DNA from 3 places in the Mediterraneibacter sp. NSJ-151 genome. Region 3 is predicted to be linked to each of the others. Evidence: predicted binding sites of a transcription regulator. Region 3 holds the regulator's gene; each other region holds the start of a gene.
The links. Region 3 encodes Rex, which represses fermentation and respiration genes when NADH is low (regulators of the CRP and FNR family bind a similar motif). Its sites were predicted from a motif close to ATTGTTAANTANTTAACAAT; they were not measured.
Positions count from the first base shown of each region.

Region 1 (4,295 bases), on a different contig from region 3:
AAGTTCTGGCCAAGCCCACCGAAAAGCTGCTTTACAACCAGAATTGCAAATATCGAGCCTAAAGCTCCCATCCATACAGGAAGTGTAGGAGGAAGGTTTAATGCAAGCAATAATCCGGTTACTACTGCACTAAAATCCTTGATTGTAATAGTTTTATGCATTAATCGCTCATAAATATACTCTGTAGCTACCGCCGTTAAAGTTGTAACAACCACAAGTACCCATGCATGTTCATGACGGAAGTTATAAATTCCGAAGAAAGTTGCTGGTAACAGTGCGATCACTACCATCAGCATAATGTTGCTGGTTGTCACCTTATCCCTAATGTGTGGAGAAGATGATACTTTTAACTGTTCATTCACTGTCTTTCACCTCTCTATTTTTTTCTCTTATTTGCAAGTGCAATTTTTCTCATCGCACCAATGGATTGTTTCAATTGACGTTTTGCCGGACACACATAACTGCAAGAGCCACATTCTACACATTCAAGTCCATTCCATTTCAAAAATGCCTCTTCATTAAATCGCTGAGCAAAATCTGCCAATCTGGACGGAATGATTCTACTAGGACAGACTTCTACACAGCGTCCACAGTTAATACAGGCTGATTCAGAACTTGCTGCAACAACATCTTTCTCAAATGCCAGAATAGAGGACGATGTCTTTGTAATTGGAGTATCCAGAGAAATCATTGCAAATCCCATCATCGGGCCACCGGAAATTACTTTCTCAGGTGAACAGTTAAAGCCACCTGCTGCCTCGATTACTTCCTGATGATTTGTTCCTAATAATACTTTAAAGTTTCCCGGACGTACCACAGCATCTCCACTGACAGTCACAATTCGTTCCATTAAAGGTTTTCCATTTATAACCGCATTATGGATTCCCACCAATGTTTCCACATTATCTACAATACATCCTGCATCGGCTGGCAGCATTGATGAATTAATTGCCCGCTTTGTCAGAGCATAAATAAGCTGACGCTCTGCTCCTTGTGGATATTTTGTCTGCAAAATGCGCACTTCCATACGAGGTTCATCTTTAACTGCTTCCTGTAATTTTTCAATACAGTCTTTTTTATTATCTTCTACACAAAAAATTCCTTTTGCATTCTCAAACAATGACAATACAACACGCATACCACTTACCAGTTCTTCTGTATTTTCAAGCATTCTTCTGTAATCTGCTGTAATATATGGCTCACATTCTGCACAGTTTGCTATAATATATTCAATTTTATCTGGTTCCTTCGGTGACAACTTAACACGTGTTGGGAAACCTGCACCTCCCATACCTACAATTCCCGCTTCGCCAATTTTGTTAAGAATTTCTTCTTTTGACAGTTCTCCTAATGCTTTTGAGCAAGAATATTCCACTTCATTATATTCACCATCATTTTCAATCACAATACAATCCACACTGTTTCCTGTCGGGTTCAAATGTTTTTCCAATGCAAGTACTTTACCTGATACAGATGAATAGATTGGCGCTGAGACAAATCCACCTGCTTCCGCAATCTTCTGCCCCTTTAACACAGCATCTCCCTTTGCGACAATTGCAGTTGCCGGAGCGCCTATATGCTGAGACAATGGATAAATCATCTTTCCTGTTGGAATTACTTCTTTAATTGACTGATCTTTTGCAAGACTTTTACCATCATTTGGATGAATCCCACCTTTAAATGTTAACAATCCCATTCTTTTTTCTCCTTTCCCTTACGTTAATCACAATTTTACTAAATTATGTATACAAAATCCAGTATATTTTGATAAGTCTTTGTATCTTTTGATGTACATAAAGCTAATTTCGTTCATTTTTAGATTGTGAATTTTTCATCATTTTTGCATTAAAAAAGACCAGCTCCTAACGGATGCTGGTCCTTTACGTTCTTCAAAGAATTCGAAAAGATCTAGCAGACCTCTTCTATTGTATATATCTTTTTACAACTAAAATTATTCTTCTGTCGCTTCCTGAGAATCATCAGTGCTCTCAAGTGCTTTCATGCTCAGGCTGATTTTCTTATCTGCTTCGTTCAAATCAACGACTTTAGCTGTTATCTCCTGTCCAACTGCAAGAACATCTGAAGGTTTTTCTACATGTGCTCTTGAAATCTGTGATACATGAAGTAATGCATCAACACCTGGTGTCAACTCAACAAATGCTCCGAAGTCTGTCATACGAGCAACTTTACCTGTTACTACTGAACCTACTGCAAATTTTTCTGAAGCATCAGCCCATGGATTTGTCTCTGGGAATTTCAAGCTAAGTGCAATCTTAGTATCATTGATATCTTTAATAAGAACTTTTACTGTATCTCCTACACGGAATACTTTCTTAGGGTTCTCAACTCTTCCCCAAGACATCTCTGAAATATGGAGTAAGCCATCAACACCACCAAGATCGATAAATGCACCGAAATCAGTTACATTTTTAACTGTTCCTTCTACTACATCACCAACATTCAGTTTTGCAAAAAGTTCTTTCTGTTTTTCAGCTCTCTCTGCAACAAGAAGCTGTCTTCTATCACCGATAACACGGTTTCTTCTTGGATTGAACTCACTGATCACGAACTCGATTTCCTGTCCATCGTATTTGCTCAAATCTTTTTCATAAGAATCAGATACCAGACTTGCCGGGATAAATACTCTTGCACCTTCAACCTCTGCGCAAAGTCCACCGCCAAGAATCTGTGTTACAGTTGCTTTTAATACTTCTTTGTTCTCAAAAGCTTCTTTTAATCTCTCATTTCCTTTTTCAGCTGCAAGTCTCTTATATGTCAGTAACACCTGACCTTCACCATCATTTACTTTTAGCACTTTTACAGTCATAGCATCTCCAACTTTTACTGCTTCAGTTAAGTCTACAGACTGATCATTTGAGTACTCGCTCTTTGTAATAATACCATCGGCTTTGTATCCGATATTAAGGATAATCTCTTCAGGTTTCACATCGATAACTGTACCCTCTACAACCTCTCCATTATGAATTGTTTTGAATGACTCATCTAACATTTGTTCAAAAGATAATTCTGACATTATTTTGAACCTCCTCAATTATATTGTTGGGCGTGGATGCCCCTGCTGTAATACCTACTGTTTCCACTGACCCTAATTGATTCATATCCAAATCGTCAAGTGTCTGTATGTAGTACGTATCTTTACATGCGTTTTTGCATATTTCAAATAACTTCTGGGTATTGGAACTATGTTTATCACCAATCACGATCATAGCATCCACCTCTTCTGCAATGCGTTGTGCCTCTGTCTGGCGCTCCTTTGTAGCATTACAGATTGTATTTAAAACACTTACATCATAACTCTTTTTTAAAATAATTTCAACTAATTCTTTAAATTTATTGTAATTAAATGTCGTTTGAGAAACAACACAGGCCTTTTCATTTTCCGGAATTATCAACTTGTCTATATCTTCTTTCGTTTGTACCACCACAGCTTTTATACCAGCCCAGCCACGAATTCCCTCTACTTCCGGATGCTGTGGGTTTCCTACTATAATAATATAATTTCCGTTTGTGCTTTCTTTTTGTACAATATTATGGATCTTTTTCACAAAAGGGCAGGTTGCATCTACAATCTTAATTCCTTTCGCATTTAACTTGTCATAAATCGCTTTCTCCACTCCGTGTGAACGAATAATCACCGTTCCTTCTGTCAACGCATCCAGTTCTGCTTCACTTTGAAGTACGATAACTCCTTTTTGTTTCATATCCTTTACAACTTCTTCATTATGAATGATCGGACCATATGTGTATATCGTTGTACTTTCCGAAGCCTTTTCTAATTGTTCATATACGGTATCTACTGCGCGTTTTACACCAAAGCAAAATCCTGCGGTTTTTGCACGAATCACTTCCATAAGCTCCTCCTATTTACAATAGCTGCAGATTGTTTTTACAACTTCATCTATTGTCATTTCTGAACTATCTACTAAAATAGCATCTTCTGCCTGTTTTAACGGAGCAATCTCTCGATTCATATCGCGTTCATCTCGTTCCTTGATGTCTTGCGCGATTTCTTCATACACACAGTTTTCTCCTTTTTCCAGAAGTTCTTTGTACCTGCGTGTTGCTCTTGTTTCAACGCTCGCTGTCAGATAAATTTTCACATCTGCATTCGGCAGAATATTTGTGCCAATGTCACGACCATCCATAATAACATCTTTTTCTCTTGCCAGTGTTCTTTGAAGTTCTAATAATTTCTCGCGTACTGCCGGAATTGCCGATGTTTTAGAAGCCATATTACCAACTTCTTCCGTTCGAAGCATAGCTGTTACATTTTC
Region 1 is NZ_JAKVPP010000002.1:43,161-47,455, forward strand. Features, by position in the region: gene LQE94_RS02135 (RnfABCDGE type electron transport complex subunit D) at 1-362, opposite strand, end outside; gene rsxC (electron transport complex subunit RsxC) at 377-1,696, opposite strand; gene rpsA (30S ribosomal protein S1) at 1,952-3,034, opposite strand; gene ispH (4-hydroxy-3-methylbut-2-enyl diphosphate reductase) at 3,015-3,872, opposite strand; gene cmk ((d)CMP kinase) at 3,882-4,295, opposite strand, start outside.
Region 1: a site for Rex is predicted at 1,820-1,839, ahead of rsxC (electron transport complex subunit RsxC). Genes of this name have one in related genera too.

Region 2 (4,295 bases), on a different contig from region 3:
ACCAGGATCAGGTAGAGAAGCAGCAATCCGTGCATTGCAGGCTTGCGGAATCGATGTTGTAAGTATCAAAGACGTTACTCCGGTACCACATAACGGATGCCGTCCACCGAAACGTAGAAGAGTCTAGTGATTAAACGCGATTAATTAGGAGGAAGCGAAAATGGCAGTAAATAGAGTTCCAGTTCTTAAAAGATGCCGTTCATTAGGTATGGACCCAATCTATTTAGGAATTAATAAAAAATCTAACAGACAGTTAAAAAGATCTAATAGAAAAATGAGCGAGTATGGTCTTCAGTTACGTGAAAAACAGAAAGCTAAATTTATCTATGGTGTTCTGGAAAAACCTTTCAGAAACTACTATGCAAAAGCAAAACAGCAGGAAGGAATGACAGGTGATAACCTTATGGTTCTTCTTGAATCCAGACTGGACAACGTAATGTTCCGTATGGGATTTGCTAGAACAAGAAAAGAAGCTAGACAGATTGTTGACCACAAACATGTACTTGTTAATGGTAAACAGGTGAACATTCCTTCTTACCTTGTAAAAGCTGGTGATGTTATCGAAATCAAAGAGAAAAACAAAGGTTCTCAGAGATACAAAGACATTCTTGAAGTAACAGCTGGAAACATGGTTCCTGATTGGTTGGAAGTTGATGCTGAAAACCTCAAAGGTGAAGTAAAAGAACTTCCTAAGAGAGAAGCAATCGATGTTCCTGTTGATGAGATGTTGATCGTCGAGTTATATTCTAAATAATAATTGGAATTAATATCGTATCCCTCAACATTTTTAAACCCATAAGGAGGGTCTGTGTAGTGTTTGATTTTAATAAACCGAATATTGAAATTACTGATATTTCAGAAGATAAGAAATATGGAAGATTCGTTGTAGAACCACTTGAAAGAGGTTATGGAATCACATTAGGTAACTCCATGAGAAGAATTATGCTTTCTTCTCTTCCGGGAGCTGCTATCAGTTCTGTAAAGATTGATGGCGTTTTACATGAATTCAGTTCCATTCCAGGTGTAAAGGAAGATGTAGCAGAGATTATCATGAACTTGAAATCTCTTGCAATCAAAAATTCATCTGAATCTGATGAAGTGAAAACTGCTTATATCGAATTTGAAGGAGAAGGCGTTGTAACAGGTGCTGATATCCAGGCAGACTCTGATATTGAGATTATGAATCCTGAGCAGGTCATTGCTACATTAAGTGGTGGTAAAGACAGCAAATTGTATATGGAAATGACCATTACAAAAGGCAGAGGATACGTGAGCGCAGACAAGAACAAGAGCGATGATTTACCAATTGGTGTAATTCCGATTGATTCTGTTTATACTCCGGTTGAACGTGTCAATATGACTGTTCAGAATACACGTGTAGGTCAGGTTACAGATTATGATAAACTGACATTGGATGTATGGACAAAAGGTACATTGCTTCCAGACGAGGCTGTCAGCCTTGCTGCGAAAGTACTCAGCGAACATTTGAAACTCTTCATCGATCTTTCAGAAGTAGCTCAGGCTGCAGAAGTTATGATCGAAAAAGAGGATGATGAGAAAGAAAAAGTTCTTGAGATGAGCATCGACGAACTTGAATTGTCAGTACGTTCCTACAACTGTCTGAAGAGAGCAGGAATCAATACAGTTGAAGAACTTACAAATAAAACATCAGAAGATATGATGAAAGTACGTAACCTTGGACGTAAGTCTTTGGAAGAAGTACTTGCTAAGCTTAAGGAACTTGGACTTGAGCTTAATTCCGGTGAGGAATAATTAGATTTGCTTAATATTTAAATTTCTGTCCGGTAAGACCGATGTGTGCGGACAGAGCATTTGATTAATAAGCCCGAAGACGCATAACCAAATGTAAATTATGGAGGATAAGTACAATGGCAAAATATAGAAAACTCGGCAGAACTTCTGCTCAGAGAAAAGCCTTAATCAGAAACCAGGTAACAGCATTGTTAAACAATGGTAAAATCATTACAACAGAAGCAAAAGCTAAAGAGATTCGTAAAGAAGCTGAGAAGCTGATCGCTCTGGCTGTAAAAGAGAAAGATAACTTCGAAGAAGTTACAGTAACAGCTAAAGTTGCTCGTAAAGACGAGAATGGCAAGAGAGTAAAAGAAGTTGTAGACGGAAAGAAAGTTACTGTTTATGATGAAGTTGAAAAGACAATCAAAAAAGATATGCCTAGCAGACTTCATGCAAGAAGACAGATGGCTAAAGTTCTGTATTCTGTAACAGAAGTTCCTACAGCAGCTGCAGGAAAGAAGAAAAATACTAAGAAGGTTGATGTTGTAGACAAATTGTTTACAGAGATCGCTCCTAAGTATGCAGACCGTAACGGTGGTTATACAAGAATCGTTAAGATTGGCCAGCGTAAAGGTGATGCAGCTATGGAAGTTTTAATTGAGTTAGTTTAATTAGAATATTTTTTCAGAGGATAGAGATGATAATCTCTATCCTCTTTTTATTCTAAATTTGAAAATTTGTGAAATTAGCACAAAAAGAGTTAAGAAATTAACGTTAAATATTTAACACAATATACATTGACAAATATTTAACAAGAAGTTATACTGTATTTGTAATTAAGAAAGAGACGTTCAATTACGGAGGAATAATCAAAATGGCAAAGAAAAAAGAAGTTGTAGTACCTGAGATCGTAGATAGTGTAGAAACACTTGAAGCAAAAATGAAAGCAATGCGCGAAGCACAGAAAGTATTCGCAACTTATAGTCAGGAGCAGGTAGATAAAATCTTTTATGAAGCTGCTATGGCAGCAAATAAACAGCGTATACCACTCGCTAAGATGGCAGTAGAAGAGACTCAGAGAGGTATCGTTGAAGATAAAGTAATTAAGAATCATTATGCAGCAGAGTATATTTACAATGCTTATAAAAATACAAAGACATGCGGAGTAATCGAAGAAGATCCAGCATTCGGAATTAAAAAAGTTGCAGAACCAATCGGATTGGTAGCAGCAGTAATTCCTACAACAAACCCAACTTCAACAGCAATTTTCAAAACTTTGATCTGTTTGAAGACAAGAAACGCAATCATCATCAGCCCACATCCAGCAGCAAAAGCATGTACAATTGCAGCAGCAAAAGTTGTTCTTGAGGCAGCTGTAAAAGCTGGAGCTCCAGAAGGAATTATCGGATGGATCGATACACCATCACTTGAACTGACAAACACAGTTATGAAAGATGCAGATATCATCCTTGCAACAGGTGGTCCTGGAATGGTTAAAGCAGCTTATTCATCAGGAAAACCTGCACTTGGTGTTGGAGCTGGTAACACACCAGTAATCATTGATGATACAGCAGATGTAAGAATGGCTGTTAACTCAATTATTCATTCAAAAACATTTGATAATGGTATGATCTGTGCTTCAGAGCAGTCAGTAACAGTACTTGAAAGTGTTTACGAAGAAGCTAAGAAAGAATTTGAATATCGTGGATGCTACTTCCTTAAAAAAGGTGAGGAACTCGATAAAGTTCGTAAGACAATCATTATTAACGGAGCATTAAACAGCAAGATTCCTGGAAAATCAGCATACGAGATCGCAAAACTTGCAGGTGTGAAAGTTCCTGAAAGTACAAAGATCCTTATCGGTGAAGTTGAATCAGTAGATATTTCAGAAGAGTTCGCTCATGAAAAATTATCTCCAGTACTTGCTATGTATAAAGCAAAAACATTTGATGAAGCACTTGCTAAGGCAGAACAGCTTGTAGCTGACGGTGGATATGGTCATACATCATCACTGTATGTTCATCCGGCAGAGAAAGAAAAAATTGCAAAACATGCAGCTGCAATGAAGACATGTCGTGTATTGATCAACACACCTTCTTCACAGGGAGGAATTGGAGATCTTTATAACTTCAAACTGACACCATCACTTACACTGGGATGTGGTTCTTGGGGAGGAAACTCTGTATCTGAGAACGTTGGAGTAAAACATTTGATCAATATCAAGACAGTTGCTGAGAGGAGAGAAAATATGCTTTGGTTCAGAACACCTGAAAAGGTATACTTCAAGAAAGGATGTATGCCAGTTGCACTTGATGAACTTGGAACAGTAATGAACAAGAAGAAAGCATTCATCGTAACAGACTCATTCTTATACAAAAATGGTTATGTAGCTCCAATCGAAGAAAAATTAGACGAAATGGGAATTCAGCATACATGCTTCTTTGAAGTTGCTCCAGACCCAACATTACAGTGTGCTCAGAAAGGTGTAGACCAGATGAGAGCATTCGAGCCTGACACAATCATCGCTCTTGGTGGTGGAT
Region 2 is NZ_JAKVPP010000019.1:21,650-25,944, reverse strand. Features, by position in the region: gene rpsK (30S ribosomal protein S11) at 1-127, shown strand, start outside; gene rpsD (30S ribosomal protein S4) at 161-754, shown strand; gene LQE94_RS14805 (DNA-directed RNA polymerase subunit alpha) at 814-1,773, shown strand; gene LQE94_RS14800 (bL17 family ribosomal protein) at 1,890-2,426, shown strand; gene adhE (bifunctional acetaldehyde-CoA/alcohol dehydrogenase) at 2,630-4,295, shown strand, end outside.
Region 2: a site for Rex is predicted at 2,552-2,571, ahead of adhE (bifunctional acetaldehyde-CoA/alcohol dehydrogenase). Genes of this name have one in related genera too.

Region 3 (4,295 bases):
CAAAAGAAATATGACTGATTAATTCTAATGCCGGTTTTAATGAAATTGCATTTTTATTTACCTCATCAGACGGATACATTCCATATAAAGAGATTCCTGCTCTTGCCAGATTGTGCTTCATATTGGGAAAATCTATAATTCCAGCACTATTATCGCAATCAATATATGGAATTTCCAGATTTTTCTCTTCCAGTGCCTGTTTCATCCAAACAAATTTCTCATGCTGTTGATATGTATAGCTTTTATCTTTTTCATCTGCCTTCGCAAAATGCGTGAACATTCCTTCAATTTTTATATTTGGTAATTTACTTATCTGTTCAATAATATCTGCCGTTTCATCCGATACTGCAAAACCAATACGTCCCATTCCTGTATCGATTTTAATATGCAAATATGCCGTTTTATTTAATTTAACAGCCTGTTTTGATATTTCTATTGCCATTTCTTCTGTATATGTAGCAGGACGTACTTCGTAACGGATCATATCCTCATACTGATCTGGAAATACACATCCCAATACAAGGATTGGCTTACAAATTCCAGCCTTACGCAAGAGAGCAGCTTCATCAAGACTAGCTGTCGCATAACCCCATACATAATCCACTGATTCGAACATTCTGGCAATTGGAATCGCACCATGTCCATATCCATCTGTTTTAATAACCGCAACCAACTTTGCTCCTGTTCCGATTCGCTCCTTCATTTGTTCCATGTTATATGCAATTGCATCCAAATCAATTTTTGCATACACACGTGTATATTGTTTCATGTTCTATTCCTCCATATCAAATATTACTGTTCTACCTGCTTTAGTACATCTTTTATTCCTGAAATCAAATCTTCTGCCAGTACACTGTAAACGCCACAGCTTTTTCTTGCATAATCTCCTCCGTTTGCATGAAGATACACTCCTGACACAACACTATCATACAAATTCATATGTTGTGCTGTAAGCCCTGTGATCACACCAGCAAGAACATCTCCCGAACCTGCTTTTGCCATCGCACTATTTCCTGCAGTATTTACAAATAAAGGATGATCTTCTTTTGCTACAAGCGTACGAGCGTCTTTCAACGCACAAACAACAGGATACCGTTTCACAAAATCAGTCAATATATTCATACGATCTGCATTTAATTTTGCGACCGAGCACTTTAAAAGTCTCGTCATTTCCTTCATGTGTGGAGTTAATGCTATCGGAAATGTACTTTTTTCAAGCAATTCCATCTTTTCAGATAAAAGATTGATTCCATCTGCATCAATAATACATGGGACTTTACAGAATTGAAATACCCCTTGTAATAATTTATCTGCTGTTTTTTCCTGGCCAAGTCCACATCCAATACATACAACATCTGCCCAATTTAATAATTGTTTCAATTCTTCTTCAGAATATTCTGTATAAGTGGAGATAATTGCTTCTGGCAGCAGTTGTTGAAGAATGCTTCTGTTTTCTTTGGCAGTATATATCTGAACAAGCCCTGCTCCGCTTACATATGCTGCTTTTGCACTTAAATATGCTGCTCCGGCCATTCCCTTGCTTCCGGTAATCATAAGCACTTTCCCATATGTTCCTTTATGCGAATTTGCCACACGTTTCGGCAGACATGTGCAAAGATCATCTTGTTCCAGTGTATAACATATTTCTATATTATTTTGGTAAAGTTCTGTATTGATACCGATTGATTTTACAACTACTTCTCCTGCAAAATCTTTTCCCGGATACAGAACAGTTCCTAGTTTCTCACATTGTACAGAAACCGTCAAGTCCGCTTTAAATGCTATACCTAAAATTTTTCCGTCCAAAGAACTGACTCCCGAGGGTATATCTACCGCAACTTTATATCCTTCCATTGCATTTAAACACTCTATCACGGAAGCATATTTACCGCTTATCTCCCGGCAAAGTCCAACGCCAAAAATCGCATCTACGATCACGCCATACTCTTCATCAGGGATTTCTGTCTCTATCGATATCCCAATATTTTTACAAATACAATATTGTTGTTTACATTCATCGCTCATTGACTCTGTTTTTCCAACAAATGCAATTCCTACGGAATAATTCTCATCATGTAACAATCTTGCGATTGCAAATCCGTCTCCTCCATTATTTCCGGAACCACAAACTATCAGTATCTTTTTGTTCTTCAAAACTTTCGATTTTATAACCTCAGCAATTCCCAATGCAGCTCTCTCCATCAGCACCAAAGATGGAATTCCTATTTCATGAATTGTGTGTGCGTCAGCTTTTTGCATCCAATTTCCAGTAGGCAAATATCGCATTTTTACTCATCCTTTCTTAAAGCACGAAATAAAATAATTATCTCCAAACTATGAGAAACACGCTTCGCGAGTTTCTCAAGTTATCGCGGCAGTCGCCAAGGTCTCGTGCAAGCACGGACTTTGGCTCGTTGCTCGCGTAAATACAAATAACGTGCAAAGGCATTAAACAACCCTTTTGCACGTTATGATACTTCTAATCTTCCCCATGTTCTTCTTTGTATCGGGTAATATTATAGGACAACTTCATCAAGCTATCAGATAAATGGACACTTTCTACAATCACATCTTTCGGAAGATTCAAATCTGTATGTGCAAAATTCCAAATTGCTTTAATGCCATTACGTACCAGAATATCAGATACTTCAACCGCTTTTGTTTTTGGAATTGTGAGTGCTACAATATCAATATTTTCTTCCTGAAGAACTGTCTCTAATTCATCCATCATTCGAATCGGAATGTCTCTGATCACTTTTCCTTTCAATTCAGGATTCACATCAAAGATTCCTTTTAAAATAAATCCATTTCTTGCAAAAGATGCATAATTTGCAAGTGCCTGTCCTAAATTACCTGCTCCTATGATTACCATATTGTGACTCTGGTCCAATCCCAGTATCTTACCAATCTCCGTGCGAAGATACTTTACATTATAACCATATCCTTGTTGGCCAAATCCACCAAAATTATTCAAATCCTGGCGAATCTGTGATGCTGTTACATGCATTTTTTTACTTAAATCACTTGATGATATTCTTTCTACTCCGGCTTCATTGAGTTCACCAAGATATCTGTAATATCTTGGAAGTCTCCCAATAACAGCCTTTGATATTCCTCTTGACTCCACACTTATCGTCCTCCAAATATAAACTATATCTATTATAAAGTTTTATTTTAACAAAGTCAAACTTTTGACATACTTTTTTTGTATTTTATCTAAAATTTTTTTATATTTCGTCGGTTTTCACACTATTTTATCTGAATTTTTTTGTGAAATCTAAATTCTTTAGTTGTATTTTATCTGTATTTCGATATAATAAATACGATATGCTTAAATATAGGAGGATGTATATATGATACTTGCATGTCATAATCTAAATAAATCTTTCGGAGAACGCATCATTGTAAAAGATGGTTCTTTCCATATTGAAGATAGAGAAAAGGTTGCTTTTGTCGGTGTGAATGGTGCCGGAAAATCAACAATTTTAAAAATGATCATTGGCGAAGAGCCAACAGACAGCGGGAATATTGTTCTTACAAAAGGGAAAACAATTGGTTATCTTGCACAGCAGCAAAATCTAATCAGTGGAAATAGTATTTACGAAGAATTAAAAACTGCAAAAGCAGACATTATAAGACTTGAAGAACAAATTCGTACGATTGAACACGAATTAAAAGGCTTATCCGGTGATGAATTACAGACTCGCTTGAATACTTACAACCGTCTGATGTCTGAATTTGAATCCAAGAACGGATATGCATATGAAAGTGAAATCATAGGGGTGTTAAAAGGACTTGGTTTTCAGGAAAATGAGTTTTCAAAGGAAGCCAGCACGCTATCAGGTGGACAAAAAACGCGTGTTTCCTTAGGCAAACTTCTGTTAACAAAACCAGATATCCTATTATTGGATGAGCCGACCAACCATTTGGACTTAAATTCTATATCCTGGTTAGAAACATATCTGTTAAATTACCCGGGAGCTGTATTCATCGTATCACATGACCGTTTCTTCTTAAACAGAGTCGTAACTAAGGTTGTTGAAATAGATCAAGGGCATCTTCGTATGTATAATGGTAATTATAAAGATTACGCCGAAAAAAAACGTCAGTTACGCGATGCACAAATGAAAGAATATTTAAATCAACAAAGAGAAATCAAACACCAAGAGGCAGTAATTGAAAAATTAAAATCTTTTAATCGAGAAAAATCTATCAAGCGTGCTGAAAGCCGCGAAAAAATGCTTGACAAAATAGAACGTATTGACAAACCGATGGATTCCACACAGGAAATGCAT
Region 3 is NZ_JAKVPP010000003.1:41,717-46,011, reverse strand. Features, by position in the region: gene alr (alanine racemase) at 1-769, opposite strand, end outside; gene LQE94_RS03605 (NAD(P)H-hydrate dehydratase) at 793-2,286, opposite strand; gene LQE94_RS03600 (redox-sensing transcriptional repressor Rex) at 2,480-3,127, opposite strand; gene abc-f (ribosomal protection-like ABC-F family protein) at 3,354-4,295, shown strand, end outside.